DNA from 2 places in the Exiguobacterium sp. SH3S1 genome. Region 2 is predicted to be linked to the other one. Evidence: riboswitches for the same ligand, from Rfam matches in the RefSeq annotation. Region 2 holds a riboswitch; the other holds the start of a gene.
The links. Region 2 has a riboswitch for S-adenosylmethionine ahead of mtnK (S-methyl-5-thioribose kinase). Riboswitches for the same ligand answer to the same signal wherever they lie in the genome.
Positions count from the first base shown of each region.

Region 1: linked by a shared signal. The riboswitch ahead of EVJ26_RS03840 (methionine ABC transporter ATP-binding protein) and the one ahead of mtnK (S-methyl-5-thioribose kinase) in region 2 are both predicted to bind S-adenosylmethionine.

Region 1 covers NZ_SJUW01000002.1:212,345-227,183, forward strand. The annotation lists gene sufD (Fe-S cluster assembly protein SufD) at 1-1,103, opposite strand, end outside; gene sufC (Fe-S cluster assembly ATPase SufC) at 1,116-1,877, opposite strand; gene EVJ26_RS03825 (MDR family MFS transporter) at 2,050-3,264, opposite strand; gene EVJ26_RS03830 (MetQ/NlpA family ABC transporter substrate-binding protein) at 3,369-4,199, opposite strand; gene EVJ26_RS03835 (methionine ABC transporter permease) at 4,228-4,890, opposite strand; gene EVJ26_RS03840 (methionine ABC transporter ATP-binding protein) at 4,880-5,908, opposite strand; SAM riboswitch class I at 5,987-6,092, opposite strand; gene EVJ26_RS03845 (thioredoxin family protein) at 6,545-6,802, opposite strand; gene EVJ26_RS03850 (PTS sugar transporter subunit IIC) at 6,992-8,047, shown strand; gene gcvH (glycine cleavage system protein GcvH) at 8,092-8,475, opposite strand; gene EVJ26_RS03860 (arsenate reductase family protein) at 8,524-8,877, opposite strand; gene EVJ26_RS03865 (hypothetical protein) at 8,923-9,651, opposite strand; gene tnpA (IS200/IS605 family transposase) at 9,905-10,303, shown strand; gene EVJ26_RS03875 (RNA-guided endonuclease InsQ/TnpB family protein) at 10,308-11,384, shown strand; gene EVJ26_RS03880 (acyl-CoA dehydrogenase family protein) at 11,531-13,315, opposite strand; gene EVJ26_RS03885 (acetyl-CoA C-acetyltransferase) at 13,329-14,501, opposite strand; gene EVJ26_RS03890 (3-hydroxyacyl-CoA dehydrogenase/enoyl-CoA hydratase family protein) at 14,521-14,839, opposite strand, start outside.
Region 2 covers NZ_SJUW01000003.1:132,937-147,775, forward strand. The annotation lists gene EVJ26_RS05110 (potassium/proton antiporter) at 1-862, opposite strand, end outside; gene EVJ26_RS05115 (ATP-grasp domain-containing protein) at 1,017-1,952, shown strand; gene hemQ (hydrogen peroxide-dependent heme synthase) at 2,181-2,954, opposite strand; gene pta (phosphate acetyltransferase) at 3,292-4,281, shown strand; gene EVJ26_RS05130 (DUF2711 family protein) at 4,359-5,078, shown strand; gene EVJ26_RS05135 (rhodanese-like domain-containing protein) at 5,114-5,413, shown strand; gene EVJ26_RS14395 (hypothetical protein) at 5,410-5,577, shown strand; gene folE2 (GTP cyclohydrolase FolE2) at 5,616-6,524, opposite strand; gene EVJ26_RS05145 (TerC family protein) at 6,779-7,609, shown strand; gene EVJ26_RS05150 (cupin domain-containing protein) at 7,652-8,185, opposite strand; gene EVJ26_RS05155 (methylthioribulose 1-phosphate dehydratase) at 8,199-8,816, opposite strand; gene EVJ26_RS05160 (2-hydroxy-3-keto-5-methylthiopentenyl-1-phosphate phosphatase) at 8,813-9,463, opposite strand; gene EVJ26_RS05165 (2,3-diketo-5-methylthiopentyl-1-phosphate enolase) at 9,460-10,614, opposite strand; SAM riboswitch class I at 10,686-10,788, opposite strand; SAM riboswitch class I at 10,994-11,096, shown strand; gene mtnK (S-methyl-5-thioribose kinase) at 11,178-12,332, shown strand; gene mtnA (S-methyl-5-thioribose-1-phosphate isomerase) at 12,329-13,363, shown strand; gene EVJ26_RS05180 (GNAT family N-acetyltransferase) at 13,473-13,955, opposite strand; gene EVJ26_RS05185 (VOC family protein) at 14,035-14,415, shown strand; gene EVJ26_RS05190 (winged helix-turn-helix transcriptional regulator) at 14,447-14,752, opposite strand.

The DNA.
Region 1 (14,839 bases), on a different contig from region 2:
CCGACTGAAGCGGCATGGCCGGCCATAACGTCATCCTCATCGATGAGGAGGATCGGGTTGGCGTCGCCCCGTGCTTTTTCAGACAACATGAGGACGCGTTCCGTTTGGACACCGTTCGACTTCGAGGCACCGTGATGAATCATCGATGTCCCGCTGAAGATCGCCGTTGCCGAGTCTTTTTGAACACCGTGGATCAAGATGAATCCTTCCGACGACTTCCCAAAGTGGTCGGTCCGGATGTTGAAGTTTTGTTTCTGTGCGCCACGACCGATCGTGACCGCTTTCGTGTTCGAGTACGTGTTGTCTCCGACGAGATGCGTCTTCGTCTCGACGAGCGAGTTGCCGTCGTTCATATGTCCGAGTGCCCAATCAAGATGAGCGTTCTCGTAGACGACACCGCGGCGGTTCATGAACGTGAGTGCTGACTCAGCGAGCTGGTCGACCCCACCGAATACGACTTTCGCGTTCGCTCCGACGAACACTTCCGTCACGGCGTTGACCGTGTGCGGCTCATTCGTGTTCGACAAGAAACTTTCGACATACGTCACTTCACTGCCTTCGTCGGCGACGACGATCGTATGGTGGTACAACGAACCGTTCGCTTGTTCCATCGTGAAGATGGCTTGGAGCGGGTCTTTCAATTGCATGTTTTTCGGGACGTACAAGAAAGCCCCACCGTTCGTGAGCGCTGCGTTCAAGGCAGACAAGCGATCTTCGTCAACCCGAACGCCTTCTGTCATGAAGTATTTCTCGACGAGGTCCGGATGTTGTTCCATCGCTTGTTGGATTCCCATGAACAAGACGCCTTCCGGCATCGTAAGTTCGTTATAGACGACATGACCGTTGCGTTCAACGAGCACGTTTGTCCGGTGGTCTCCGAGCAATGCTTCGATTTCAGGCGTCAACCCGTCAAGCTTCGCGAGTTCGACGTCTCCGCTTGTGAAATCCCATTTATCAATCTTGATCTTTTCAACTTTAGGCAAGGCGAGAGTCGGCGCAAGTTCTGCTGCTTCTTTACGTCGGTTGACCATCCATGCTGGTCCACCGAGCGCCTCTGCACGTGCCGCTACTGCTTGTGCATCTAATTCAAATTGTACGGTCATCGTACAGCCCCCTTACGCTTCTGTGTCTACTGTCATCCCAAGATCTTGCTTCACCCAGTCGTAACCTTCTGCTTCGAGTCGTTGTGCGAGCTCTTTGCCACCCGACATGACGATTTTCCCGTCGATCATGATGTGGACGAAGTCTGGCTCGATATAGTTGAGGAGACGCTGATAGTGCGTGATGATCAAGCAACCGAACTCTTCAGTGCGCATTTCGTTGACGCCTTTGGCGACGACTTTGAGCGCATCGATATCAAGACCTGAATCGATCTCGTCAAGAATCGCGATGTTCGGTTTGATCATCATCATTTGAAGGATCTCGTTACGTTTTTTCTCTCCGCCCGAGAAGCCTTCGTTCAAATAGCGGTGTGCCATTTCTGAAGGGATCTCAAGAACGCCCATCTTCGAATCGAGTTCGCGGATGAATTTCATAAGTGAGATCTCTTCGCCTTCTTCACGGCGCGAGTTGATCGCTGAACGCAAGAAGTCGGCGTTCGTGACACCGCTGATTTCAGCCGGATATTGCATCGCGAGGAACATGCCTGCTTGCGCACGTTCATTTACTTCCATCTCGAGGACGTCTTCTCCGTTCAAGTCGACGCTTCCTCCTGTCACTTCGTACAATGGATGACCCATGAGGGCAGATGCGAGTGTTGATTTACCAGTCCCGTTAGGACCCATGATGGCGTGAATTTCGCCACCTTTAATTTCAAGATTAAGACCTTTGACGATCTCTTTTCCTTCGATTGAGACGCGGAGGTCATCAATTTTCATGTGTGGTACGTTAGACATTCGGATACCCCTTCCGTTTTCTCGCCATTTGTGGCGTAGATTAGATATATTCTAATCTTAATCTAGGCAATTTTTTATTTCAAGCGACTCACCTTATATTTCATTCTCAATAGAACATAAATGTTGAGAATGAGAACATCGGGAAATCAAGATATTATCCAACATTTTCCTCGACTTGAGCCGAATTCGCTTGTTTTTCCCGTAGCGCGCCGGTGAAGAAAAAGGCGCCACACGCGGTCAGAACGGCTAGGCTCCCAAATACAGGGAGCGACGCGTTGTCGAAGCCGTCGAGCAGCAGTCCGCCGATGACCGGCCCGATCGATTGACCGAGTGCCGTCAACCCCATCGCCCCGAAATACGTGCCACGCAAATGTTCCGGTGCCAACTCGTCCGTCAACACGTCCGTCATCGTGAACATGAGCACTTCCCCGACCGTGAAGATGACCATCGCGACGAACAATACCCACACCTCGGCAGCGAAGCCGATTAACAACAGCCCAATCGAGAGCGTCGCGATCCCAAAGAACAGCGACTTGATCGGTGAGACGCGAATGCCGAACCGCATGATCGGATACTGCACGATGAGCACGGTGATCGCGTTGACCGTCAACAGATAAGCGAACAGGCGCGACCCGTCACTGAATCCGTCGTGAAACGCGATGAACTGCGGCAACGTCGAATTGAATTGACTGTAGCCGATGATGGCGAAGATCATGCCGATGATGACGAAGCGGAACGTCTTGTCTTCTTTTAACACACGGAACGTCTCCGTCAGGCGCGGCCGGACTTTGACGCCGTCCCCTTCTTCAAACGGATATTTCCGGAACAACGTCGAGATGACGAGGCCGTAAAGGACATAGACGGCGGTCACGACGAAGAACGCGCTCTTCGCTCCCGTAAGTGATAAGACGACCGCAAGGAGCGGTCCGATCGCCGCAGCGATGTTGATCATGAAGTAGCGCACGTTATAGACGATGACACGCTGGTCAGGTTGCGTCGTGTCGCTGATCAAGGCCCGAGACGCCGGTTCAAGGAATGAACGTGAAACCCCCATCAATACCGAAAATATGTAAAACCAAATCAACTCGGTTGCGAGCGCGAAGCCGGTGAACGTCAAAGCGTTCAAGCCGATACCGATCAACATCAGCTGTTTGCGCCCGTAGCGGTCAGACAGCGTCCCCCCGAAAAAGCTCATAAATAGACCGGATAATGCCGACGTCGCGAACACTGTCCCGATCACGCTCGCCGAGAAACCGAGCGTCGCGAGATAAATCGCAAAAAACGGCATGACAAAAAACGTCGACAGCCGTGCAAAAAATGTACCGAACAAGACGCCAAGCGTCAGCGGATGAATGTGTCGTATGCTCACCCGGATCCCCCCTTTTTCTACATATAAATAGTTTACTTCTATTATTGAAGCAAAACCACTGCAAACAAAAAAGGCCCGGGATGTCCCAAGCCTAAAATCAATCATTATTTAACCGGTACGACCGCACCTTTGTACTCATCTAAGATCCACTGTTGTGTCTCTTCTGATGTCAATACTTCAAGGAGTGCCTTGACGCGCTCATCGTCCTCGTCGCCTTCACGCGTGACGATCAAGTTGACGTACGGTGAGTCTTCGCCTTCAAGAGCAATTGCGTCTTCGAGCGGGTTGAGGCCGGCATCAATCGCGTAGTTCGTGTTGATGAGGACGGCATCGCCTTCACCGTTGTTGAACGCTTGCGGGAGAAGTGCCGCTTCGACGTCCGTCTTGAACTTCAAGTTTTTCGGGTTGTCGACGATGTCAGCGACTGTCGCGTCTGTCGTCTTGCCGTCAGCGAGCGTGAGCAAGCCTTCTGTTTGAAGCATCGTCAAGATTCGTCCGTGGTCAGCGACCGACGAGCTCATGATGATTTCAGCGCCGTCCGGAAGCTCATCGAGTGATTTGTAGTCTTGTGAGTAGACACCGATCGGCTCGATGTGGACGCCGCCGGCTGAAGCGAATTTATAGTCTTTGTTCTCAGCCATTTGTGACTCGAGGTACGGCTCGTGTTGGAAGTAGTTCGCGTCGAGCTCGCCATTCGCGAGCGTTTTGTTCGGGAGCACGTAGTCTTGGAACTTCTTGATTTCAAGCGTGTAGCCTTTTTCTTCATATTCGTCTTGGACGTGCTCTAAAATCTCGGCGTGTGGTACGTTCGACGCGCCGATGATGAGCGTTTTATCGTCGCCCGAGCCTGATTCTGAGTCCCCGCCGCCACATGCCGCGAGAATTGTGAGTGCTGAAGCTGCTGTCAATCCGAGTACTGTTTTCCATGATTTCATTATGATACCCTCCAAATTTTCTATTTGATCAAGCGGAACGCTTGTCGATTTTTGAGACGAGTCGATCGCCGATGAACTGAACGACGAAGACGATGACTAAGATCAATACGGTCGCGACGAACGTGACGTCGCTTTGTGAACGCTGGAACCCTTCGAGGAACGCCAAGTTCCCGAGGCCACCGCCCCCGACGACTCCGGCCATGGCCGTGTAACCGACGATGGCGACGATCGTCACCGTGATGCCTGACACGATGGCCGGGAGTGCTTCCGGGAACAACACTTTATAGACGATCTGCCATTTCGTCGCGCCCATCGACTCGGCCGCCTCGATGACGCCGCGGTCGACTTCACGAAGCGCGAGCTCGACCATGCGCGCATAGAACGGGGCCGCCCCAATGATGAGCGCCGGGAGCGCCGCCGTCGAGCCGAGCATCGTCCCGACGATGAGGAGTGTGAACGGGATGAGCAAGATGATCAAAATGATGAACGGGATCGAGCGGAACACGTTGACGACCGCGCTGATGATCGTGTAAATCGGACGATTCTTCGTCATGAGTGGTTCGTTCGTGACATATAAGAGCATGCCGAGGGCGAGACCGATGACGAATGTCGCGGCTCCCGCGACGAGCGTCATATAGAGCGTCTCCCACGTCTGTTCGAACATGACTTGCCAGTCTACATTAGGAAACATCGTTTTCTACCTCCACTCCCACTGCCTGCGACCGGATTGAGGCGATGGCCCGCTCGACTTCAGCCGGCTCTCCGATCAATTGGATGAATAGCGTCCCGAGCGCACCGACTTGCGACTGCGTCACGTTACCGCCGATGATGTTGAAGCCGATGTCGTGCTGTTTCAACACTTCCGATAAAATCGGCTGTTCGGCCGTCTCGTTCAAGAACTTGAGCTTGACGATTTGGCCGCTCGGATAACGTGCTTTCAAATGCTCGAACGTGAGCGACATGTCGTCGACGGCACCGATCTGTTTGACGAACTCTTTCGTGATCGGCTGTTCCGGATGTTGGAACACGTCCGCGACTTGGCCGGTCTCGACGACCTTCCCTGCCTCCATGACGGCGACGCGATGACAGATTTTTTGGATGACGTGCATCTCATGGGTGATGAGGACGATCGTCAGTCCGAGTTTCTTATTGATGCTGACGAGCAGTTCGAGGATCGAATCGGTCGTCTTCGGGTCGAGTGCGCTCGTCGCTTCATCGCAGAGGAGCACTTCTGGATTTGTAGCGAGCGCGCGGGCAATCCCGACTCGCTGTTTTTGACCGCCCGATAGTTGCGACGGATAGCTGTCTTCACGTCCGGCGAGACCGACGAGATCGACGAGCTCTTGGACGCGGCGTTTACGTTCACTGGCCGGTACCCCGATCAGTTCGAGCGGGAAGCTGATGTTCTCAGCGACCGTGCGCGACCATAACAAGTTGAAGTGTTGGAACACCATCGAGACGTTTTTGCGCACCCCGCGCAGTTCTTTCGGAGTGAGCTTCGTCAGCTCGCTCCCGGCGACGACGATTTCACCGCTTGACGGTGCCTCGAGCCGGTTGAGCAGACGAATGAGCGTCGACTTCCCCGCCCCTGAATATCCGATTATTCCAAAAATTTCGCCGCTCTCGATTGTGAGCGACACATCATCGACCGCCTGGACCCGACCGTTCTTCGTGTCGAACCATTTGGCCACGTTACGTAATTGAATCAATACCTTTCCCTCCTGACAACAAAAAAAGTACACACGTTTGAGCAAACGTGCGTACTTTATCGGTACGGACAACGATTGCTCTCATCTTCCAAGGTTCTCACCTTGCTGGAATTAGCACCATTTCGGATTGCTCCGCGGTTGCTGGGCGTCATAGGGCCAGTCCCTCAGCCTCTCTTGATAAGAGTGTTGTTTATTCGATTAGCTTTATAATAGCGACACATTATTTTCATGTCAAACTATTTTGTGCGAAAAATCAAAAAAAGGTGCCATCCGAGGATGACACAGAACGTAGCACCTTGAGTCACGGAAGGACAACCCATAGATGAAACTCTTTTGCCCGATCAGAGTGTTCATCCTTATATGGGGGATTCAAGCCATCCATCACTCGGCCTTAGAACGTACCGTGCGGTTACGCGGTCGGTGTCCCTGCGCTTGATTTTTTTGGGGGACAATCTAAGGGAAGGTCCACCTAAAAGTCGCGTAAAGTGATGCACCGGCTGTTCTAAAACGTCTTGATGGCTGGAAAATCTCGTCCTATATTGTGTTCAAGTAAGATGTTGTAATGAATATACCATTCGTGAACTTTCTGTGTCAACTGATTATTTAAAATTTTCTGATTATTCTAATCATCCTATCTCATTTAACGAAAGATAGGACGTGCTGCACGTTTTGAAACGCATATAATCGGTCTTCGACTTGGCCGTCTTTAAGCTTTAACAGCGCCGGTACGCTCATCACTTGATACGCTTCTAACTCTTGCGGGATAAAGTTGGCGTCCTGCTTGTCGATCGCGAGTGTCGGGTCGACCGCTTCGACGACCGCGAGCATCCGCTCGGCCACAGCGCATGTTCCACACATCGGGGCGTATATATATAACAATCCGTCTGAAATCATTTTCTCTCACCTCTTCTATAAGTATATGAATGTGAGTCGATCTGTTCAAAAGTTGTGCTCAACTGGAAAAATCTGAATAGTTCAACATTTCTTGTTGACGCTCGCCCAAAAGAGGCATAGTATGGTCATTAACTTTATCGCTTTCGTACATAACAGCAAACACGTAGAAAAGGACAGGTGAATCCACCCATGACGGAACAAACGAAACTGACAGGCAAACAATTTTTGATGAACGTATTGAACGGACTCAGCCTCGCCATTTTAATCGCCCTCATCCCGAGCGCGCTCCTCGGCGAGCTCACGAAAGCAATCCTTCCTTATATTCCGTCGCTACAGTTCATCTTAGATGCGACGACGATCGCGATGCGCCTCTTACCCGTCATCATCGGTGTAGCCGTTGCCATGCAGTTCGGACGTTCTGCGCTCGAGGCCGGCACGATCGGCATTGCGACCCAGGTCGGGAGCGGCGCCATCCGCATCGAGGCAGGTGCGTTCCTCATGGCCGGAATCGGTGACGTCATCACGGCCGGCGTGACGGCCGCACTTGCGACATATATGGTCATGCAGTTGTCACCACGATTAAAGACGTACACCGTGCTCGTCTTACCGATGACGGTCATCGTCATCGCCGGCGGGATCGGCATGTTCTTACTCACGTACATCTCCCAGATCACGACGTACATCGGCACCATCATCATGACGATGACTGAACTCCAGCCGATTATGATGGGCATGTTGATCGCGATGGCGTTCTCGCTCATCATCGTCTCTCCGATCTCGACGGTCGGGATCGCGACGGCGATCAGCCTGTCCGGTGTTGCCGCCGGGGCCGCCAACCTCGGTGTCGTCGCGGCCGGCTTCGGTCTCGCCATCGCCGGGTGGCAGATGAATGCCACCGGGACATCAATCGCTCACTTCCTCGGCTCACCGAAAATTCAAATGGCAAATTTCGTCCGCCGTCCGATCATGATGCTGCCTGTGCTCGCGAACGCGGCCATTCTCGGGGCGCTCGCCGGTATCCTCCGTATCGAGGGGACACCGATCAGCGCCGGTTTCGGCGTCTCCGGGCTCATCGGACCTGTCAACGCCCTGCACTTGATGCCAGGCGGATTCGCCCTATGGAACGTCATGCTCGTCATCGTCTTGTTCGGCCTCATTCCGGTGACGCTCGGGATTGTCTTCTATCGCCTGTTCAACCGGACATCACTCATCCAGCCTGAACATTACCGCCTCGACTTCGACTAAATCAAAAAATCCCGGCTTCTCATAAAGAGAAACCGGGATTTTTGTTAGCCTTGAATCATCGCTTCATATTCTTCGGCTGACATGAGTTTGTCGACGTCCGTTGAATCGTTCAACTCGACTTCGATCATCCATGCGCCTTCGAACGGTGCTTCGTTGACGAGTTCCGGAGAATCCGCGAGTGATTCATTCACTGCCGTGATCTTCCCAGAGATCGGTGCGTACAGTTCAGACACCGTCTTGACCGATTCGACCGAACCGAACGGCTCGTCGAGCAAAATCGTGCCGCCGACTTCAGGAAGTTCCACAAACACGATGTCCCCTAGTTCGCTTTGTGCGAAATCCGTGATCCCGATGCGGGCAACGCTTCCGTTCACTTCAACCCATTCGTGTTCTTTTGAATAACGTAGATTTGCAGGTACTTTGCTCATCTTGACTTCCCCCTCAAATAAATTAGACTCACATGTGTATTATAGCACTTAGCCCCAAACGTCTGTAAATGACTTTTCTGAAAAACCGACCGTCGATTTTTGACCGTCAGTGACGATTGGACGCTTTAAAAGCATACCATTGCTGACTAAAAGCTCGATTTGTTCGTCTTCTGACAAATTCGGGAGCTTATCTTTAATGCCTTCATTACGATACACTTGCCCGCTCGTATTGAAAAACTTTTTGAGCGGCAGCCCTGACTGTTGCCAGATCGACGCGAGTTCATCTTTTGACGGTGTCGCCTCGACGATATGAACGTATGTATACGCGACTTCGTTCTCCTTCAACCATTTCTCTGCCTTCTTACACGTACTGCATGGCGGATAGCCATATAGTGTCACCATATTTATCACCTCTTGTTTTACTGTAGCATACTCCATTCCCGCAAATCACGCTTCGAGCAAGCGTGCGATTTCTCGCTTCAGCGTTGCGTTGACCGGGTGACGCGCTTCGATATAGCTCAGCATCGCCGCGGCCGCTTCGACCGACTTGCCGTAACCTGGCAGCCACTCGTCGAGCCCGGCGACGAGCTCCGGGTGCCGTATCTCGACCCGGCGCGTCGGATTGAACGGGTCGCCCGTCTCTCCATGTGCTTTCAACACGTTGTTGACGGCCGCGACTTGGATGAGTTCGAAGCCGGCGAGCTTCTCTCCGCGTCGTTCACGGAGCAGACCGACGTACAGGTTCGTCAGCGCCTCTTCGTAGCAGTGCGCGGCGTCGGGAGCCTGTGTGACGAGTTTCGGCGTCGCGAACGATTCGAGCGCTTCCTCCCGCTTCCAGACGATCCGTCCCGGAGTGTAGGCGATGTGTGGCATCTCAGGCAAATCGAAGACGGCGAACTCGGCGTAAATACCGTCCGCATACATGACTTTATGGCCGTCTTTCGTGTTTTGGAACTGGTACGCCAGCGGTTCAACCTCGAGCCAGTCCAAATTGTCGATGAAGCGGGCTTTTCGCCCGTCTTCGACGATCAAAAAGAAATCGAGGTCGGAGTAATCGTCGAGCCGCTCGGTCTCGAGGCCAACCGAACCGAGGGCGAGCAACATCAGCGCCCCTTCTTTTGTCGCGACTGATTCCCCAATCCTCTCCATCCGTTCCAACAGCTGATCACGTCTCATGAACATTCCTCCTTTTCCTCATTGTACGTTCTCATCAAGCGAAAAAGAAAGGGCTGACCGCGTCCGGCCACCCCTCCCTGTTCGAGAAATTTTTATTACAGAATTTGCGAACGAGAAAGCCCACTCCTTTAGTGGTGGGATGAACGTGAGCTTGATTTCGGAGTCCCGTTAGTCGGAATTTCAGAAATCAACAAGCAGAATCTTATCCCGATAAAATGTATCACTCTAATAAATCTAATGATACAATGGACGTATGAACAACTACAGAAGAACCAAAACCACCGTATCGATGATCCATTATCATTTCGTGTTCTGCCCGAGGTATCGCCGAAAACTATTTGATGACGATACGTTCGAGCAACGATTCAAAGAGATCGTCCGTGATGTCTGCGAAGAGCTCGACATTCGACTCATCGCCATCGCGTGTGATCGGGACCACACACATCTATTCTTGTCGGCGTTGCCATCCCTCAGCCCGTCTGACATCATGGCGCGCATCAAAGGCGTCTCGTCGAAGCGACTACGAGAGGAATTTCCCCATCTCACACATCTCACAAGCCTTTGGACGAGATCCTTCTTCGTCTCGACGGCCGGAAATGTTTCCAGCGAGACCATCAAGCGTTATGTCGAGGAACAAAAGACAAGGAGGTGACACCGTGTCGCAGACATTGACGGTGAACATCAAACTTCATCCGACAAAAGAGCAACAATCGATCTTAGAGCGGATGATGCGCACCTACATCGGCACGACGAACCAGCTCGTCTCGGACATGGTGCAGGCTCGAGAAAACTTAAAGCTGACGAGCAAAAACGTGAGTTCCGATCTGCCGAGCGCCGTCAAGAATCAGGCCATCCAGGATGCGAAGAGCATGTTCAAAAAGGCGAAGAAGAAGGGCTTCCAGGTCGTCCCTGTCCTCAAGAAGCCGTACTGCACCTGGAACAACCAAAACTACTCGTTCGACTTCGAGTCGATCTCCTTCCCGGTCATGATCGACGGAAAGGTCAAGAAGACGGCGATCCGCGCCGAGATGGTCGACCCGGACAACCGGAACGCCACGCTCCTCGCCAACAAGCTCGGGACGCTCCGCATCATCAAGAAGTCGAACAAGTGGATCGCCCAGATCGCCGTCACGATCCCCACGACGGAGAAGGGGGGCACCAACGTGCTCGGGGTCGACCTCGGCCTGAAAGTCCCCGCCGTCGCATCGACAGATCGTGACAAGGCGCGGTTCTTCGGGAACGGGCGTGAGAACAAGTATATGAAGCGCAAGTTTCGTGCGAAACGGAAAGAGCTCGGTCAACAGAAGAAACTGGATGCGATCAAGAAGCTGAACAACAAAGAACAGCGCTGGATGAAAGACAAAGATCACAAGGTGAGCCGTGAGATCGTCGACTTCGCGAAAGAGAACAAGATTTCTGTCATCCACCTCGAAAGATTGGCGAACATCCGACAGACGGCAAGAACAAGCCGTAAACACAACAAGAACCTGCACACCTGGTCGTTCTATCGCTTGGCACTATTCATCACGTACAAGGCAAAGCTCGAAGGCATCAAGGTCGAATCTGTCAATCCGGCCTACACCTCCCAGACATGCCCTTCTTGTGGAGCAAAAAATAAAGCGAAAGACCGAACATATTCCTGTCCGTGCGGATTCAAAAAACACAGAGATCTAGTCGGTGCGATGAATATCCGATACGCACCTGTGGTCGATGGTAACAGTCGACCAGCCTGAGAACCTATACGGTCTGTCTCAGGAGGGGTGATGGCACACCCTCATCTGAAGGCTTGAACAAAACAGAAATGGACTGCGTTCGCACAAGCACTTCAGAATCCCACTCATACCGAAGGGGTGAGCTTGCGGCTTTAGCCGTGGGAGTGTCAAACGATGAACTTGTTCGCTTTGATGAGACTCGCTGCGACTTCGCGCTTCGTACCGATGACGTTGATTGGCTGATAGCGGCTGAACTTCTTCATCGCCGAGAGCAACATCCGTTGCTCGTCGCCTGACGCTGCCGCGTACAACACTTCTTTCGCCATGAGCTCGACTTGCTTGAACACTTGCTCGGCGAAGATTTCCGTGTAACGTACTTTTTGTTGGTTCTTATCGATACCAGTCCGCGCAATCGCTTTATCCGTCCGCGCAATCGCCGCTTCGAGCGCATAGATGGCGCTGATGATGTCGGCGATCTTGGCGAGGATTTCTTGCTCGTTTTGGAGGTTCTGCTGATATTTCTGGACGGCTGTCCCGGCGATCATCAAGTTGATCTTCTTCATGTTCGATAGAAGCATCTTCTCGCGCGCGAGCGGTGAACCGTCGAGCTCTTGCGGCATGTAGCTCATGAGCTCTTTTTGGAGCTTCTGTGCTTCGGCGAGGAGCGGCAAGTCGCCTTTCATCGCTTTCTTGAGGAGCGTGCTCGGGACGATCAAGCGGTTGATCTCGTTCGTTCCTTCGAAGATCCGGTTGATCCGTGAGTCACGGTACAAGTTTTCGACCTCGTACTCGGTCATGAAGCCGTAGCCGCCGTGAATTTGAACGGCTTCGTCGACGACGTAGTCGAACGTCTCAGACGCAAACACTTTGTTGAGCGAGCATTCGATCGCATACTCCGCGATCGATTGGGCGACTTTCGAGCCGTCGCGCATGTTCTCGTCACCAAGCGCATCGAGGCTGTCTTGGAACAAGCCGCCTGTGCGGTAGACCGAGCTCTCCATCGCGTAAATGTTCGCCGCCATCGTCGCTAATTTTTCTTGGATGAGCGGGAACTGGCTGATCGGCGTCTTGAACTGCTTGCGCTCGTTCGCGTATTGGACCGAGAGATCGAATGCACGTTTTGATGAACCGACCGCTCCGACCGCGAGTTTGTAACGACCGACGTTCAAGATGTTGAAGGCGATGACGTGCCCTTTACCGACTTCACCTAACAGGTTATCGACCGGGACTTCGACGTCTTGTAAAATGAGCGTCCGCGTCGACGAGCCCTTAATCCCCATCTTCTGTTCTTCGGCACCTGTCGAGACGCCGTTGTAGTCGCGTTCGACGATGAAGGCGCTGAACTTGTCGCCGTCAATTTTCGCGTAGACGACGAACACGTTAGCGAAGCCTGCGTTCGTGATCCATTGTTTCTCACCGTTCAAGACGTAGTGCGTCCCGGCCTCGTTCAAGACAGCCGTCGACTTCGCGCCGAGCGCGTCCGACCCTGAGCCTGGCTCTGTGAGCGCGTACGCTGCGATCCATTCGCCCGTTGCGAGCTTCGGCAAGTACTTATGCTTTTGCTCTTCTGTTCCGAAGAAGACGATCGGAAGCGTCCCGATCCCGACGTGAGCGCCGTAACTGAGGGCAAACGAACGGGCTTTGGCGAACCGTTCCGTGATGATCGATGACGAGATCTTGTCGAGCTGATAACCGCCGTACTCTTCAGGTACATCGGCACCGAGCAGACCGAGTTCGCCCGCTTCTTTCAACAGTTCGACCGAGAGATCGAACTCATGTTTTTCGATGCGTCCAAGTACCGGCATGACACGGTCGTCGACGAAACTCGACGTCGTGTCCCCGATCATCTTATGCTCGTCTGAAAAGTCTTCCGGTGTGAAGAGACGATCCGCGTCGAGTGCGTCAATGACAAAGCTACCGCCTTTAATCAATTCGTGTTCTGTACGTTCCATAGTCATTTCCCCCTTATAGTAATTCGAAGACGCCAGCAGCGCCCATTCCGCCACCGATGCACATCGTGACAACCCCATATTTCTCATTGCGTCGTTTCATTTCATGCAGAATCGATACCGCTAGTTTCGCGCCCGTACAACCGAGTGGATGGCCAAGGGCGATCGCGCCGCCGTTGACGTTCACTTTGGACGGGTCGATGCCGAGTTCGCGGATGACGCCGAGTGATTGGCTCGCGAACGCCTCGTTCAACTCGAACAATCCGACTTCTTCAAGCTTCACACCAGCCATCTCTAACGCTTTCGGGATGGCGACGACCGGTCCGATCCCCATCACTTCCGGGCGGACCCCGCCGACTGCGAACGAGAGGAACTTCGCCATCGGCTTCAAGCCTTGGCGTTCCGCCTCTTCCCGCTCCATGACAAGTACGGCTGCAGCGCCGTCTGATACTTGTGACGCGTTACCGGCTGTGACCGACCCTTTGATTTTGAAAGCTGGACGCAATTTGCCGAGTGCTTCGACCGTCGAGTTGGCCCGGACGCCTTCGTCGTGCTTGACGACGAATTCACGCTCCGCGACTTTCCCATCTTCACCGAGGACGTGCTCGATGACCGTCACCGGCACGATCTCTTCTTCGAACTTGCCGCCCGCGATCGCAGCCGCCGCTTTTTGATGGCTGTCGATGGCGAACAGGTCCTGGTCAACTCGTGAGATGTTATACTCGGCCGCTACGCGCTCAGCCGTGTGTCCCATGCTCATGTAATACTCAGGCGCCGTCTCCATGATCGTCGGGTTAGGACGGATGACGTGTCCGCCCATCGGGACGAGGCTCATCGATTCCATTCCGCCGGCAATGATCGCCGTCGCTTGACCGATCATGATCTTCGCTGCCGCGTCCGCGATCGCTTGAAGGCCTGACGAGCAGTAACGGTTGATCGTGACGGCGGGCACTTCGTGTGATAGTCCACCGCGTACGGCCGCATAGCGGGCGATGTTCATCCCTTGCTCCGCTTCCGGCATGGCGCATCCCATGATGACGTCGTCAATCGGTCCCGTGTATCCCGACCGCTCGAGCGTCGCTTTGATGGCGTGACCTGCGAGCTCGTCCGAACGAACGTTTCGGAACGACCCGCGTTTTGCTTTTCCGACCGGTGTTCGTGCACCGGCCACGATGACTGCTTCTCTCATCTGTTAAGTCCCCCTTTTGTCAGTTCCGAAGTGGTTTGCCTTTGACGAGCATATGTTGCATCCGTTGCTGCGATTTCGGTTCTCCGATGAGGCTCAAGAACGCCTCACGCTCGATATCGAGGAAGTATTGCTCGTCGACCATCGTGCCGTATGCCAAATCGCCGCCGCTGATGACGTGGGCAAGTTTTTTGGCGATCTTCAAGTCGTGCTCTGAAATATAACCACCGTAGAACATCTCGTACGCTGCGAGTTCGAGCGTCGCTTTCCCGGTTCGACCGACGACCGGCAACTTCTCGCGCATCGGCGCGACGTATCCGTCCGTAAGTCCAAGGACGGTT
Region 2 (14,839 bases):
CGAACATGATAATTTGCATGATCCAAGCGAGCGCCTCCGAAAATTGGACGATGGTCACTTCATGGGCGGTGTGGGCATTCCCGACAATCATCGCGGCAAGATAGACGGCGAGCAAGCCGCTGCCAGCGAAGTAGGCGGCCACACCATACGTCATGAACGCCATCGAAATCATGAGGACGGCGTGCAGGCTGCTTGATTCAAGGCGCAAGTGATTGAGCATGAGCCGTGACAGGTTCCCGAGCATGTACCCGGCGAACGCCCCGACAATGATCTGTAGGATGAACATCCAGATGCCGTCCCAAATCGTCGTTTCCGGTTTCAACATGAAGTCGAGAGCGAGGATTGTTAAAAACATCGCCATCGGATCATTCGTGCCGGACTCGGTTTCGAGTGTCGCGCCGACTTTCGGCGAGATATTCTTTCCTTTGAAGGCGGCGAACACGGCGGCGGCATCGGTCGAGCCGATGATGGCACCGAACAGGAAAGATTCAATCCAGTCGAAACCGAATACGAAACGAACGGCCACGGCGACGAGCCCGGCCGTCAATAAGACGCCGATCGTCGCGAGCGAGGCGGACGGGACGAGGACACTCCGAAACGAGGCCCATTTCGTCTGCAGACCACCTTCGAACAAAATAACGATCAGAGCGGAAATCCCGATCATCTGGGCGAGGTTCGAGTCATCGAAGAAAATTAAGCCGGTGATGTCGCTGCCCATGATTATGCCGATGCCCATGAACAAAAGCAGGGCGGGCAGGCCAAAACGGGTCGACACGCGCGTGGCCAAAACTCCTGCGACAAGGAGGAGGCCGAACAAGAGGATTGAAACGTCTGTACTTAAAATAGGTGCGGTCAAACACATCACTTCCCTTTGAAATTGTCACTTTTCATATAGATTATTAAGTTCATTATACCATGAAACCGTTATGAAATAAGAATGAACGTATCATCAATTATGCTAATTGGAATAGTCGGATATCGGTGTGGTACATTAGGAGTATCAAAGGGGGATTCATATGGCTAAAATTCACGTCTTGCATGAAAACAATGAGTGGACGGACCATCTCGTCCAACGGCTCGAGGAGTTATCGCTTCCATATGAACTGTGGCATTTAGATGAAGGAATCATCGATATCGAAGCGACGCCGCCGGATGGTGTGTTCTATAACCGGATGAGTGCCTCGTCACATACGCGCGGGCATCGCTACGCGCCAGAGCTGACGGAAGGGGTACTTGCCTGGCTCGAGGCGAACGGACGGACCGTCTTCAACGGGACACGGGCGATTCGCCTCGAAGTGAGCAAAGTCAACCAATATACGGCGCTTCGCCAAGCAGGGATCCGTGTGCCGAGGACGATCGCTGCCGTCGGGAAAAAACAAATCATCGAGGCGGCCGAGAAGCTTGGTATGAGCCCGTTCATCACGAAGCATAACCGGGCCGGTAAAGGGCTTGGCGTGCAGCTGTTCCATTCGATTGAGGCGTTGAAAGGGTATGTGTACGGACCGACGTTCGAGGACTCGGTCGATGGCATCACGCTCATCCAACAATATATCGAAGCGCCGAAACCGTTCATCACGCGCTGTGAATTTATCGGCGGAAAGTTCCTCTACGCGGTACGGGTCGACACGTCGGAAGGGTTCGAACTATGCCCGGCGGATGCGTGCTCGATTGAAGACCAATTCTGCCCGGTCGGCGAGACGCCGCCGGCCAAATTTGAAATCGTCGACGGGTTTGCCGACCCGATCATCGATCAGTTAGAAGCGTTCTTAGCAACAAATAATATCGCGGTCGCGGGGATCGAGATCATCGAAGACCGTGACGGCAACGTCTATGCGTACGACGTCAACACGAACACGAACTATAACTCGGACGCGGAAGCGCAGGCAGGTCAATACGGCATGCTTGAATTAGCGACGTTCCTTGGCGACGCGCTTCACGCGAAGACAAAATAAGGGTCAGGCTTTCGCCTGACCCTTTCGCTGTGTATGTTGTAATTGTTGTTCAAATCGAATTTGGACTAGCTCTGCTGTCGGGGCCATTCGTTCAATGAACGAATCTAAACGTTTTGCAGTGTCTCGATCTGATTCCTTGAACACGCGCATCGTTGTTCACCTCATTGATCATTGTTGTAAGTGCCTCTACAACGATGTTTCCCGAGGGAGTCGATGCGTAAACCTCAATCAACCGAGGAATGTGCCGAGTTCTTCTTTTGGAAGGATGTTTCCGACGTAGAAGTCACCAAACTCGCCATATTTGGCGCTGACTTCATCGAAACGCATCTCGTAAACAATCTTCTTAAATTGGAGCGAGTCTTCCGCGAAGAGCGTGACGCCCCATTCCCAGCCGTCAAATCCGGTCGATCCGCCGATGAACTGCTGGATCTTGCCGGCATAGCTGCGGCCGATCATGCTGTGGCGGTACATGAGGTCTTTCCGCTCGTCCATCGACAGCGTATACCAGTTATCCTCGTCACGGCGCGCTTTGCTCATCGGGTAGAAGCAGATGTGGGCCGTTTTTGGCAACGTTGGGTACAAGCGCGAGCGGATGTGCGGGTTCTCGTACGGATCCCCGTCACCAGAGCCACGGTACATGCCGAGCTCGATGACCGAGACGTAAGAGTACGATGGGATCATAAAGTCGTACAGTTTCGTCTTACGAAGGGCGAGTTCGACTTGCTCGAGCTCTTTGAACGTCGGACGAAGGACCATGAGGACGACGTCCGCTTTTTGACCGAGGATTGAATAGAAGGCGTGACTGCCTTCTCCGCGTGTTTCGACGTCTTCAAGCGAGGCGAGGAAGGCGACGAACTCCTCAATCATTTCTTGACGCGCCGCCTTGTCGACTGCTTTTAGACGTGTCCAATCGATCGAGCGGAAATCATGGAGCGTATACCAACCGTCTAATGTGGCGGCTGCGTGCTGTGTTTCGGTTGTCGGTGCTGGACGTTCTGACATGAAAAAACTCCTTTCAAGACTTGGCTTCGCTGTTTATTTTACCACAGACACTTTACAGCCTGGCAAATTTGGCGCTGTCTGTGAGGCTAATCACAATCGAGACGAGGAAAGGGGAAAAGCGGACGCAGAAATGTAAACGGCTTCACAGCAACCTGTATCAGTCATAAATACATAACTGTTCTATTCATATAATGACTGATTTCAAGCGATTTATGACGATATGGGCAGAATAGTTTATTTTAAAAAAAGGACTGTGTATAATAAAACACGCATACGGACAAATGTGTCCTAAAGAGAAAACATAGATATCTTCCAATCGAAAAGGAGTTCACTTACCATGAAATTATTTGACACGTTGAAGCAAAAAGTCAGCCCGATTCGTCCGACCATCGTCTTAGCAGAAGGCGTCGATGAGCGCGTCCTTGGAGCTGCAGTCCGTTTAAAAAATGACGGCATGGTCAACCCGATCGTCGTCGGTCCGAAAGCGGACATCGATGCAGTCGCAGCGAAACACGGCTTTGATATCTCGAACTTGACGCAGTATGACCCAGCGACATACGAAGATATCGACACGCTCGTCGAATCGTTCGTCGAGCGCCGTAAAGGCAAAGCGACGGCTGAACAAGCTCGTGAATTGTTGTCGTCAGATGTGAACTACTTCGGTACGATGCTCGTCCACACGGGCAAAGCGGAAGGTCTTGTCTCGGGTGCGATGCATGCGACGGCCGATACGGTCCGTCCGGCACTTCAAATCATCAAGATGCAAGAAGGCATCAAAAAGACATCAGGTGTGTTCATCATGGTACGTGACGATGAGCAATACGTCTTCTCGGACTGTGCGATCAACATCGCACCGGACGCGGCCGACCTTGCCGAGAACGCCTACTTGTCAGCGTTGACGGCGAAGACGTTCGGCATCGAGCCGCAAGTCGCGCTCCTCAGCTTCTCGACGAAAGGTTCGGCGAAGTCGCCTGAAACCGAGAAAGTCATCGAAGCGACGCGTCTCGCCAAAGAGAAAGCGCCAAACCTTCCAATCGATGGTGAGCTTCAGTTCGACGCAGCGTTCGTCCCGAGCGTGGCAGCGAAGAAAGCACCGGGCTCTGACGTCGCCGGTAACGCCAACGTGTTTGTCTTCCCGAGCCTCGAAGCCGGGAACATTGGCTACAAGATGGTTCAACGTTTCGGCGGATTCGAAGCGATCGGACCGATCTTGCAAGGTCTCAACAAGCCAGTCAACGACTTGTCGCGTGGCTGTAATGAAGAAGACGTCTATAAATTGACGCTCATCACAGCGGCACAAGCGATTGACGAGCGCAACGAAGCGTAAGTCAGAAGCATCTTCCCACAGCGGAGGATGCTTTTTTTGATGCGTAGTTGTAAACTATTGGAAAAGGAGGCGGTCACATGGAGGAGATTGAGGGAGCCATCACTTTACCGGAAGGACATCGCTACGCCATGTTCGGCGGTGGAGATGATTTTCCGATTAAAACTTACTATGAGGGCGTGTTTGAAGAAGTGTTCGTCGCGTACCATCCGTTTCTCGGACCGATAGAAGATCCTAAAGCAATTGACCGATATGTCGAGATGAACAAAAACGAAGTGGAACAGCATTTTCATGCCGTCGCATGGGAAGACATGCGACGCCAACTTGGTTTTAAAGACGTCAAACGTATCGATCACGCACTCCGAACGATGATTGGGGCGTTGAAACCGCATGCCGAAGATAAAGAAGGCGCAAATCGAATCATTGAATTTTGCGAGCGCGAGAATTTGCTCCCACCTGGCGAAGGCGAGCTGTCTGATTTCTTAAAGAATCGGGTATTAAGGGCGCTTCTGGAGACGGGAGAAGAATGGATATGGAGCGGCGACGAATTTTGTACGGAGCGCCATCTTATCAATATTCGAGAAGTTCTTGCAGCCGATACATGGGACATGAATCATCGCACGTTTTTCGGCTATCAGCATGATTGGCTCATCGTACCGCCATGGGATAGCCACTTCACTTTATTTTGCGGCAGTCAGTCTTGGGTAAGTGACATGGTCGAACGTTGTGGTCTGAAAGGTTTCTACTGCGATGACGAGACGACCATCAATTGGAGTTTGTCCGACACGAAACTGAGGTAAACTAGTAGGGGATAACAATTTAAGGGGGAAACAGCATGCAAAGCATCCATGCAACCGAATTACGTGAAAAGCTTGAGAACGGGGAGTCGCTCCACATCATCGACGTGCGAGAACAAGACGAGTACGACGCGGGCCATATCCCGAACGTGCCGCTCTATCCGCTGTCTGAATTCCCGGGCGTGACCGAGAAGCTCGCGCAAGACAACGTCTATCACGTCATCTGCCGCTCGGGCGGACGCAGCCAGACGGCGTGCGACTATTTGGAATCGGAAGGGTTCAAAGTCGTCAACGTCGAGGGCGGCATGCTCGCTTGGGACGGTGACGTCGAAGCGTGATGCTCGACAATCCGTGGGTCGTCATTCCGCTCTTGATCGTCCTCTATTTGACGGTATACGCGTTCGTGAAGCGTCTCGACTGGAACAGATGGCGCACCATCTGGGCGGTGTGGATCGTCCTGATTGTCCTTTTGTTGACGATCCGCCTCATACAAAGTGTATAAAAAAACGAGTGAAGCCAAGTATCTGGCTTCACTCGTTTTTAGTTGTCACGTTTATCGAACGTGATGGACGCGATGGCGTCGTGCTGGTGGATCGACTCTTCGTTTCGGCATTCGACGAAGAAGTTGACGACTTGTTTCATCTCGTACAAGTCGGCTGCAATCAAGCGGACCATATCTTCGACGAAACGTGGGTTTTCGTAAGCGATTTCTGTAGCCCGTTTCTCATCCGGACGTTTCAAGACCGGGTGAAGTGGTGCCGATGCGTTCGACTCCGCCGCATCGAGCAATGCGAGTCTCCAGTCGAAGCCGTCGAGCGACGCTTCGTCAAGACCGGCTTCGATTGTGATGTAGCCGCGCTGGTTATGGGCGCTGTATTCGCTGATCTCTTTTGAACATGGGCATAGCGTCGTCACGTTGATGACGAGACCGACCGTCACGCTCGCCATACCTGTCTCGAGGTTGTATGTCACGTTGTGCATGACGTCGGCGTTCATAAGACCGCTGAGGCCCGTCGCCGGTGCTTTCCGGCTGAAGAACCATGGGTAGCGGACCGTCAATTGACCTTCCGTTTGTTCCATACGCTCGGCGAGTTCTTGGGCGAACTCGATGAGCGAGCGGTTTGATAACGTCCAGCCTTGCGTATGGTACGCGTCGAGCTGTTCCGTCAAGCGTGACATGTTGATGCCTTTACGATCTTGGACGAGTGATGTCGTTAATTCAAACGTTGCGACCGTCGCTTGGATGCCGTCTGGCGTTTCGATGTTGACGGGATGTTTGACGTTCGAGATCCCGACGCTGTCGAGTGCGAACAAGAAGTTCTTAGGTGTATTTTGAAGATCGACCATTTTATCTTTTTCTGTCGGTTTCGTACCTTTGACCGGCGGGACCGAGCCGAATAGTTTATGTCGTTCTGCTTTAGTAGGTAAAGCGACATGGCTTGTAGACATAATCGGATTCTCCTTTTTTAAGAGGGCAAATGACCGCCACTCGTTCTTGTTAGGATTTTATCACGAAATGGATACAAACTGGGTATCATTTTGCTTCGCGAACATGCTTTGAACCTGTTCTGCGGAAAAAACTTCAGACATTGAACGAAAGAAGATTGATTTAATTTACGCACAGAAATAAAATATTCCTGTGAACTTAAAAATAGATCACTGTTAAATATGAAAGAACACACAAAAAAAGGGGATGTTTTTAAATGGATTGGCAGTTAATCCTGCAGTACGCCTGGATCATCGTCGTACTCGTCGGTCTTGAAGGGCTACTATCTGCAGACAACGCGCTCGTGTTGGCCGTCATGGTCAAGCACTTGCCGCGGACAGAACAGAAGAAAGCGCTATTCTACGGTTTATTAGGAGCGTTCGTCTTCCGCTTCATCGCATTATTCTTAATCTCGTTCTTAATCAACGTCTGGCAAGTCCAAGCACTCGGTGCCCTTTACTTGATCGGGATGAGCGCGCGACATCTATATATGACGTACAAGGCGCGCAAGATGGATCCAAGACAAGACCTCGCCGCTGAGGCGAAAGAAGAGACGGCAATTACCGAGAAGCCGGTCACGAAAAAAGAGTTTTGGTGGACGGTCGTAAAAGTCGAGTTCGCCGACATCGCTTTCGCGGTCGACTCGATCTTGGCAGCGGTCGCACTCGCAGTCAGCTTGCCGCCGCTCGGTCTTGGAGAGATCGGTGGAATCGACTCAGGTCAATTCTTCGTCGTCTTGACGGGTGGACTCATCGGGGTCATCTTGATGCGATTCGCGGCCCGCGTCTTCGTGAAGCTGCTGCATCAACGTCCGACACTTGAGACGGCCGCCTTCCTCATCGTCGGCTGGGTCGGTGTGAAGTTGACGGTACTCGTCCTCGAACACCCTGGCTTCAAGGAACTGATTGCCGGTACACCGTTCGCGTTCATGGGTCTTCCAGACGGTTTTGTCCACTCGTTAGGTTGGACACTGTTCTTCTGGTCGGTCATGGTCGGGATTGCTGTTTGGGGTTGGTTCTCTTCCAAACCGACAGCGGTCAAGCATTAAAAAAATCCTGTCTTTCGCGTATGCGGAAGGCAGGATTTTTTGTTAGGCAGTCACGTCTTGCTTCTCGTAGATCGGCACCCAGCCTTCTGTCGTCACGAAGATGCGGACGGCGACGACTTGGCGGTCGTCTTGGAGCGTGAAGTAGTGGCGCGTGTTCACCGGGACCGAAATCAAATCGCCGGGATTGAGTTCGATGTTGAAGTAGCCACGTTCGGCGTCGTCGATGGCGAAGATGCCGTGCCCGCTGACGATGAAGCGGACCTCGTCGTCCGTATGATGGTGTTCCTTTTGGAAGTTGACGAGCAGTTCGTCCAAGTTCGGTGTCGCGTCAGACAGCGAGATGACGTCGGCCGTTTGATAGCCGCGGCGCTCCGACACGTCTTGAATCTCGTCACGGAACGTTGCGAGGATGGCTTGCTTGTCGTCGTCCGTCAGTTCGTAGTTTTCTTGAAGCGCGACCGGAAGTTTAGCGATGTCCCACTGCTCATACAGAATACCGCGCGATTCTAAAAATACGTTCACTTCAGATTGGTCGACGAGACGTTCTTCGGTTTGTTGGAAATAGACAGTTGCCATAGATAGTTCCTCCTTATGAATGGACGCCTAAGGCGCGTAGTTTTAACGTGTAGCTGAACAAAAATTCGTATGCTTCTAAATAACGTTTCGCCGCAGCCGGCGTCTCGCCCCAGACCGTGATGCCGTGATTACGGATGAGGACGGCACCGGTGCTTGAATGGACGTGAGGCGCGAAGGCGGCCGCGAGCGTCGGGATGTCGGCATGATTGTCGATGATCGGGACCCGGACGACCGCGTCCTCTTCCCAATACCCGAGTGCCTTGATGATCTCTTGCCCCGTGAAGACGACCTCACCGTTCACGGCATGGAGCTCGGAGATGACGTTGTTGTCGACCGTGTGCACATGGAGTGAACACGTCGCCGCAGTCTTGTTGAACACCTCGACGTGTAGCAACGTCTCAGCGGACGGTTTGCCAGTTTGTTCGCCAAGTAACCTGCCGGCCGCGTCGACGAGGACGAAATCGTCCGCGGTCCGTTTTCGTTTATCGCGTCCGCTCGCCGTGACGAGGAAGGTCAGCGGGTCGTCGGAGACACGAATCGCCAAATTGCCACTCGTTCCGGGGAACCAGTCGCGCGCGGCGAGTTCGTCTTTAATGTCGGCGAGTTCAAGCCAACGTGCGGTCACGCTCATACGTGCACCTCCTTCATGTGATGGGTGATGTCGTCGAACGTCTCGAACGGGGCGTAGGCGATGCCTTCTGCTTCACAGAGCGTGATGAGTTGCCCACGGGCGTAGACGAAATCGGCCCGTTTGGCGATCTCGAAGTCGGTCACCGAGTCACCGATGACGATCAAGCGATCAACGGGATCGACGATCGTCCGGGCGATTGTCGGTTTGCAGCAACCACAATCATTCGTGCAATGCGCGTCACAGGCGTAGGGCCAGTCGACGCGTACCGTCTCGCCCGAGAAGTCGGCGACGTTACAGTAGATGTGGTCCGGCGCGACGTGGTCTTGCAAGATCGGGTACACGAAAAAGTCCATGCCGCCGCTGACGACGTCGAACTTCCAAACTTGTTGCCGGACTTCTGCCAAAAACGTCGAGAAACCTTGGCGCAAGGTGATGCGGTCCAGCAAGTAGTCACGGTACGCCGAAGCGTCAGCGCTCGGCAACAGCTGGAACATCTGTCCGACCCCGGAGCGGATCGAGATGTCTTGAGCGAGCACGTCGTCTTTGAGCGCGTGCCATTCGGGCGGTGCGAACGCCCGCATCAAAGCGATGATGTTGTCCTCGGCCGTGATCGTCCCGTCGAAGTCACACAAGATGTGAATCGTCATTGTTTTGACCACGCCTTTAGCGCGGCCTCGAGCTCGTTCGTCTGGCTCGCCACGCCCACTACTTGCTCAATCGCTTGTCGGAACGCCCGGGCCCCGGCAGCCGCGCCGTCTGGGTGACCGTGGATGCCGCCGCCGGCGTTGATGACGACGTCTGTGCCGAAATCACGGATGATGTCCGGGACGAGCCCCGGATGGATGCCGGCCGACGGGACCGGTAGAATCGGCTTCGCCCAGTGCGGCCGAGCACTGCTATCCCGAATCGCGAACGCCTCATCGGACGGTGTCGCGAGTGAACCGTATGGGGACGGGAACAGCGTCAAGTCGGCCCCCGCGAGGCGGAACAATTTCCCGAGCAAGAGCGAGTGGCTGATCGAGCCGGTCAAGGCGCCGGCGAACGCCGGATGCGCCAAAATCGGGACGTTAATTGTTGGATCGCTCGCGAGTTCGCGGAGTGTGTCGAGCCCGTATGTATAGACGTTGAACAACAGTGCCGTCGCGCCCGCCTCGATCAAGCGGAGCGCTTGGTCACGTAGCCCGAACACCGGACCGCTGAGCGTGATGGCATAGAGCGAACGTTTCCCGGTCGTTTCGAACTGTTCTTGGATGACGGCCGCCCCGATTTTAGCTCGTTCAAGCGACGGAGTGAGCGGATTATCGTATAGGATTTCATCATCTTTGACGATGTCGATGCCGCCGGCGAGCTGGTCTCGAAGTTGCTGTTCTAAGAAGCGTAAATCACGGCCGATGATCCCTTTAAAGATGCTCATGACGAGCGGGCGATCATGGACGTCGAGCAACTCACGAACGCCTTGAACACCGAACTTTGCTCCGGGGAATTCAGACGCAAGCGTTTCGGGTAACGTCAAGTCGATCAAGCGTACCGAGTCATCGAGCGATAATTTCCCGAACGTCGTCGTCAAGATGGATGAGAAGTCGGGCGTGACGTTATGGAGCGGATAACGGATTGTGAAGCGACTCGTCGTTTCCGTGTGCGTCGTTGAGACGACCTCGCCCCGATACGCCTTTAATTGTTCTTGCTCTAGGTGGGGCAGTTCCGTCCATGTGCCGACGGTCAGTTCAAGGGCGATTTTCTCGGCGACAGTCGCGACGCGGTTCGTCCGGCTGATTTCATATGTGGCAGTAATACTCATGTTCGTTCCTCCTTCCGGTCAAACAAAAAATGACCCCATGCCGAGGCAAGAGGTCATCATAAAAAAATGAACTCTTATCTCTCAGCTTACGCTGCAAGAATTAGCACCGTGCCCAATCGGGTCGGTTGCTGCGACATCATCGGGCTTGTCCCCTCCGTCTGCTCTTGATAAGAATGTATTTTGAAGTTGTGAAATTTAATTGAATTTTGTCACACAATATCCGGTTCGTCAATTCCTTTTTTTGAGAAAAAATAGTTGAATTCATTGTTTCTATATATGCCCGGGAAAAGACAACACCGGGTCCGAAAATTGACGTTGACAACTTGGTGCTCGAGTAAGTAACATTCATCACAACAAGTTCACACAATCGAATATGACACTCTTATCGCGAGTTGGCAGAGGGAATTGGCCCGATGACGCCGCAGCAACCGACCAGTAGGCACGGTGCTACATCCACCAGACATACGTCTGACAGATGAGAGGAACAACCGTTACGGCTGTGCCTCTTTCTCGCGGAGAAAGGGGCTTTTTTTGTGGGGAATATACCGAAAGGGGAAACAGACATGGCTTATCAACCATTTACAGAACAGACAGTCGTCGAGCACGTCAGAACGTTAGGGTTACTCGAAGATGGGGGCATCGCGCATTGCGAGGAGATCGGGGACGGCAACTTGAACCTCGTCTTCCGCATCCGTCAAGGCGAAACGAGCCTCATCGTCAAGCAGGCGCTACCGTATGCGAAAGTCGTCGGAGAGAGTTGGCCGCTCACACTTGAACGGGCGTGGATCGAGCAGCTCGCGTTGCGCGAATTCGCTAGCGTCGTCCCGCGTTTCGTCCCGGTCGTTCTCGGCAGTGACCGGACGCTCGCCTACACGATTTTAGAGGACTTGTCCGACTTTGATATCGTCCGGACGGGCTATTTGGAAGGGAAAACGTATCCTGAACTCGCCCGTCACATCGGTGAGTTTTTAGGACAGACGTTGTTTGAGACGTCAGACTATACGGCCGGCCCGATTGAGAAGAAGCGGAAAGAACGGGATTACTACAACCCGGAACTGTGCGACATCACTGAAAAACTGATCTTCACCGATCCGTACAAAGATGCCGAATCGAACAACATCGAAACCGCGCTCCGTCAGGACGTCGAAGCGCTTTGGCGTGACCAGAAATTGAAAGTGGAGGTCACGAAACTGAAAGTCGGTTTCGTCACGAAACACGACGCGCTCTTGCACGGAGACTTACATACAGGCAGTATCTTCGCGACGCAACAAGAGACGAAAGTCATCGATCCGGAGTTCGCTTTTTACGGACCGTTCGGCTTTGACATCGGGCAAATCGTCGCCCATTTGACGCTATCGACGTTCCATGACCCACTCAAACGGTTCGAACGGTTCACGGACGTATTGACGGTATGGGAGACGTTTGAGAAGACGTTCCGGACGAAGTTTGAGACGGCGGTCGAACCGTTCAACACGGACGGATTCGTCGATGAGCTACTTCAAACCATCTTTAGCGACACGATCGGCTATGCCGGATGCGAACTGATTCGCCGCGCCATCGGTCTCGCCGGAGTCGCTGACCTCGAGACGTTACCGGAAACGGTCCGGCTCGAGCGGAAACGGGAAGCGCTCACGCTCGGCACGACGCTCATTAAACAGCGCCACGATGTCCGGACAATCGATGAATTAGTGACGCTGTTAGCGGGGGTACGCGTATGACAGTCCAAAACATTCGCTTCGACCCGAACCGGGACGAGCTCGTCATTTTAGACCAAACGTTACTGCCCCATGAAGAGCGGTACGTGACGATCGCGACGCTCGAACAGGCGGAGCACGCCATCGAGACGTTACAAGTCCGAGGCGCGCCGGCCATCGCCTATTTCGGCGCATTCGTGCTCGCGAAAGAAGCGGTCCGCCTCCAGGATGACCCGGACTTCACACGCCGGCTCGACCTCGTCGGCCGTCGATTGATCGCGACCCGTCCGACGGCGGTCAATCTGCAAAACGTGATCGAGTCGCTTCTCGGATTCAACGTCGGAGACGACTTTGAAAGAATCGCGACTGACATCAAACATCGGGCCATCGCGCTGTTCGAGCGAGACGTCGACACGTATCGGGCCATCGGGGAGCATGCGCTCACGGTGCTGCCGGCAGGGGGGAACGTCTTGACGATCTGTAACGCCGGGGCGATCGCGACGTCGCGTTACGGGACTGCGCTCGCGCCGTTTTACGTCGGGAAAGAGCGAGGTATCGCGTTTAACGTCTTCGCTTGTGAGACGCGGCCGCTCCTCCAAGGGGCACGCCTGACCGTCTGGGAGCTCGACCGGGCCGACATCGACGTCACGCTCATCACCGACAATATGGCCGCTTGGACGATTCAGGCGAAAGGAGTCGACGCCATCATCGTCGGCGCTGACCGCATCACACGGACGGGTCACGTCGCCAATAAGATCGGCACGCTCCAGCTCGCCGTCCTGGCTAAACATTACGGGATCCCGTTTTACGTCGCGGCCCCGCACTCGACGTTTGATTTAACGGCGGACGATGTGATTCAAATCGAGGAGCGGAGCGCGCTAGAAGTGACCCATATCGGCGGACAACCGACGGCGCCGGTCGGGATCACCGTCTTTAACCCGGCGTTTGACGTCACACCGCCTGAACTGATCACCGGACTCATCACCGAAGCGGGCGTGTTCGAACCGACGGAGACGGACATCACACACCATGTAGGGGGAACGATTCACGTGTGAAACAGCAGCTCCGTGCTTGCCCGAACGATGAAGTGTGACCGTCTTGGTATGAGACGGGAAATGGCCATATCTTCTTGGTCGACAAAGGCACCGGGCAGCAGAAAAGCCCTCAGAATCTATCCTGAGGGCGCTTTTTGCGTTCTAATGCGATGAAGTCGAACGTACTCCCGTTCGTGTCTTGTTGAAACGAAGCCACTTGTCGAAACCCGCAAGCTTCATACACGCGAATCGCCCGCGCGTTGAACGTGGCAACCGACAAGGTGATACGATTTGGGTCGAACGTAGATTCGATGAAATCAAGAATCGAGGTGACGAACGCTCGTCCGGTCCCATTTCCGGTCAGACCTGGCTTCATGCCTAAACCGAGGTCAATCGTATCGGCGTCTGTTTGATGCACGCTAACAAAACCGACCAGTTCGCCATCGTTCGTGATGGCGAATACCGATTGCCCTCGTTGTTCGGTGTCTAAAAACTCGGCCAAGTCGTCTTCGTCAGCCTCCATATCGTAAAAAGCATACTTTCCTTCGTAATGCCAACTGAAGGCGATCATTTCGGCCTGCGCTTGTGTCATCAAAGCGAACTTATATGTCATAGTGATTTCCTCGTTTCAAAAGGATGGATAGGTGCTACACTTTCGATAGTACCATCAATTCAAGAAGTGAGGTGACCACATGGGAATCAAACTAGATATGGTCGGCATCGTCGTCGAGGATATGAAGCGAGCGCTCGACTTCTATCGGCTGCTCGGACTGTCGATTCCAGCATCAATGAACGGGGAAGCGCACGTTGAAGTTGACGAAGGCGGCGTCCGGCTCGTCTTTGACACAGTCGAGGTGGCGGAGTCGGTGTATGGGGAATGGAAACCGGCATCGGGGCATCGGGTCGAGCTCGCTTTCCTGTGCGACAGCCGTGAAGCGCTCGATACACTGTTTGAAGCTATCTTCAAACAAGGATACGTGATTCATCGTGAGCCGTGGGACGCGTTTTGGGGACAACGTTACGCCATCGTCGTCGATCCGGACGGGAACCTCATCAGCCTATTCGCGTCATGACAAAACCCTCGCCGGAAAACTTGGCGAGGGTTTATTCGTCTCGGGTTTCGCCCCAAGAGCAGAGCGCCTTCATCGCTGGTTGCAGGCTAAACGCCTCCTCGGTGAGGGAGTATTCGACGTGGAGCTGTTTGTCGGTCGAATAGTCGTCGCGTCGGACCATGCCGAGCTGTTCGAGTTCGCGCAGTTGGTCGGTCAACACTTTGCGGCTGACGTCGGGGATGGCGCGCTGAATCTCCGAGAAGCGGCGCGGGCCGGTCTCGAGCGTGCAGTACACTTGTGGACGCCATTTACCGCCGATGATGTCGAGCGCCTTGTTGACGGGGAACGGGGTCGTCATGTTCAGTTCGCCTCGCTTTCGGGTAGTTACTTCAATGTGCGTACTTTTTTTCTTGCTACGATGAAGGTATCTTATCGTTATCGACCC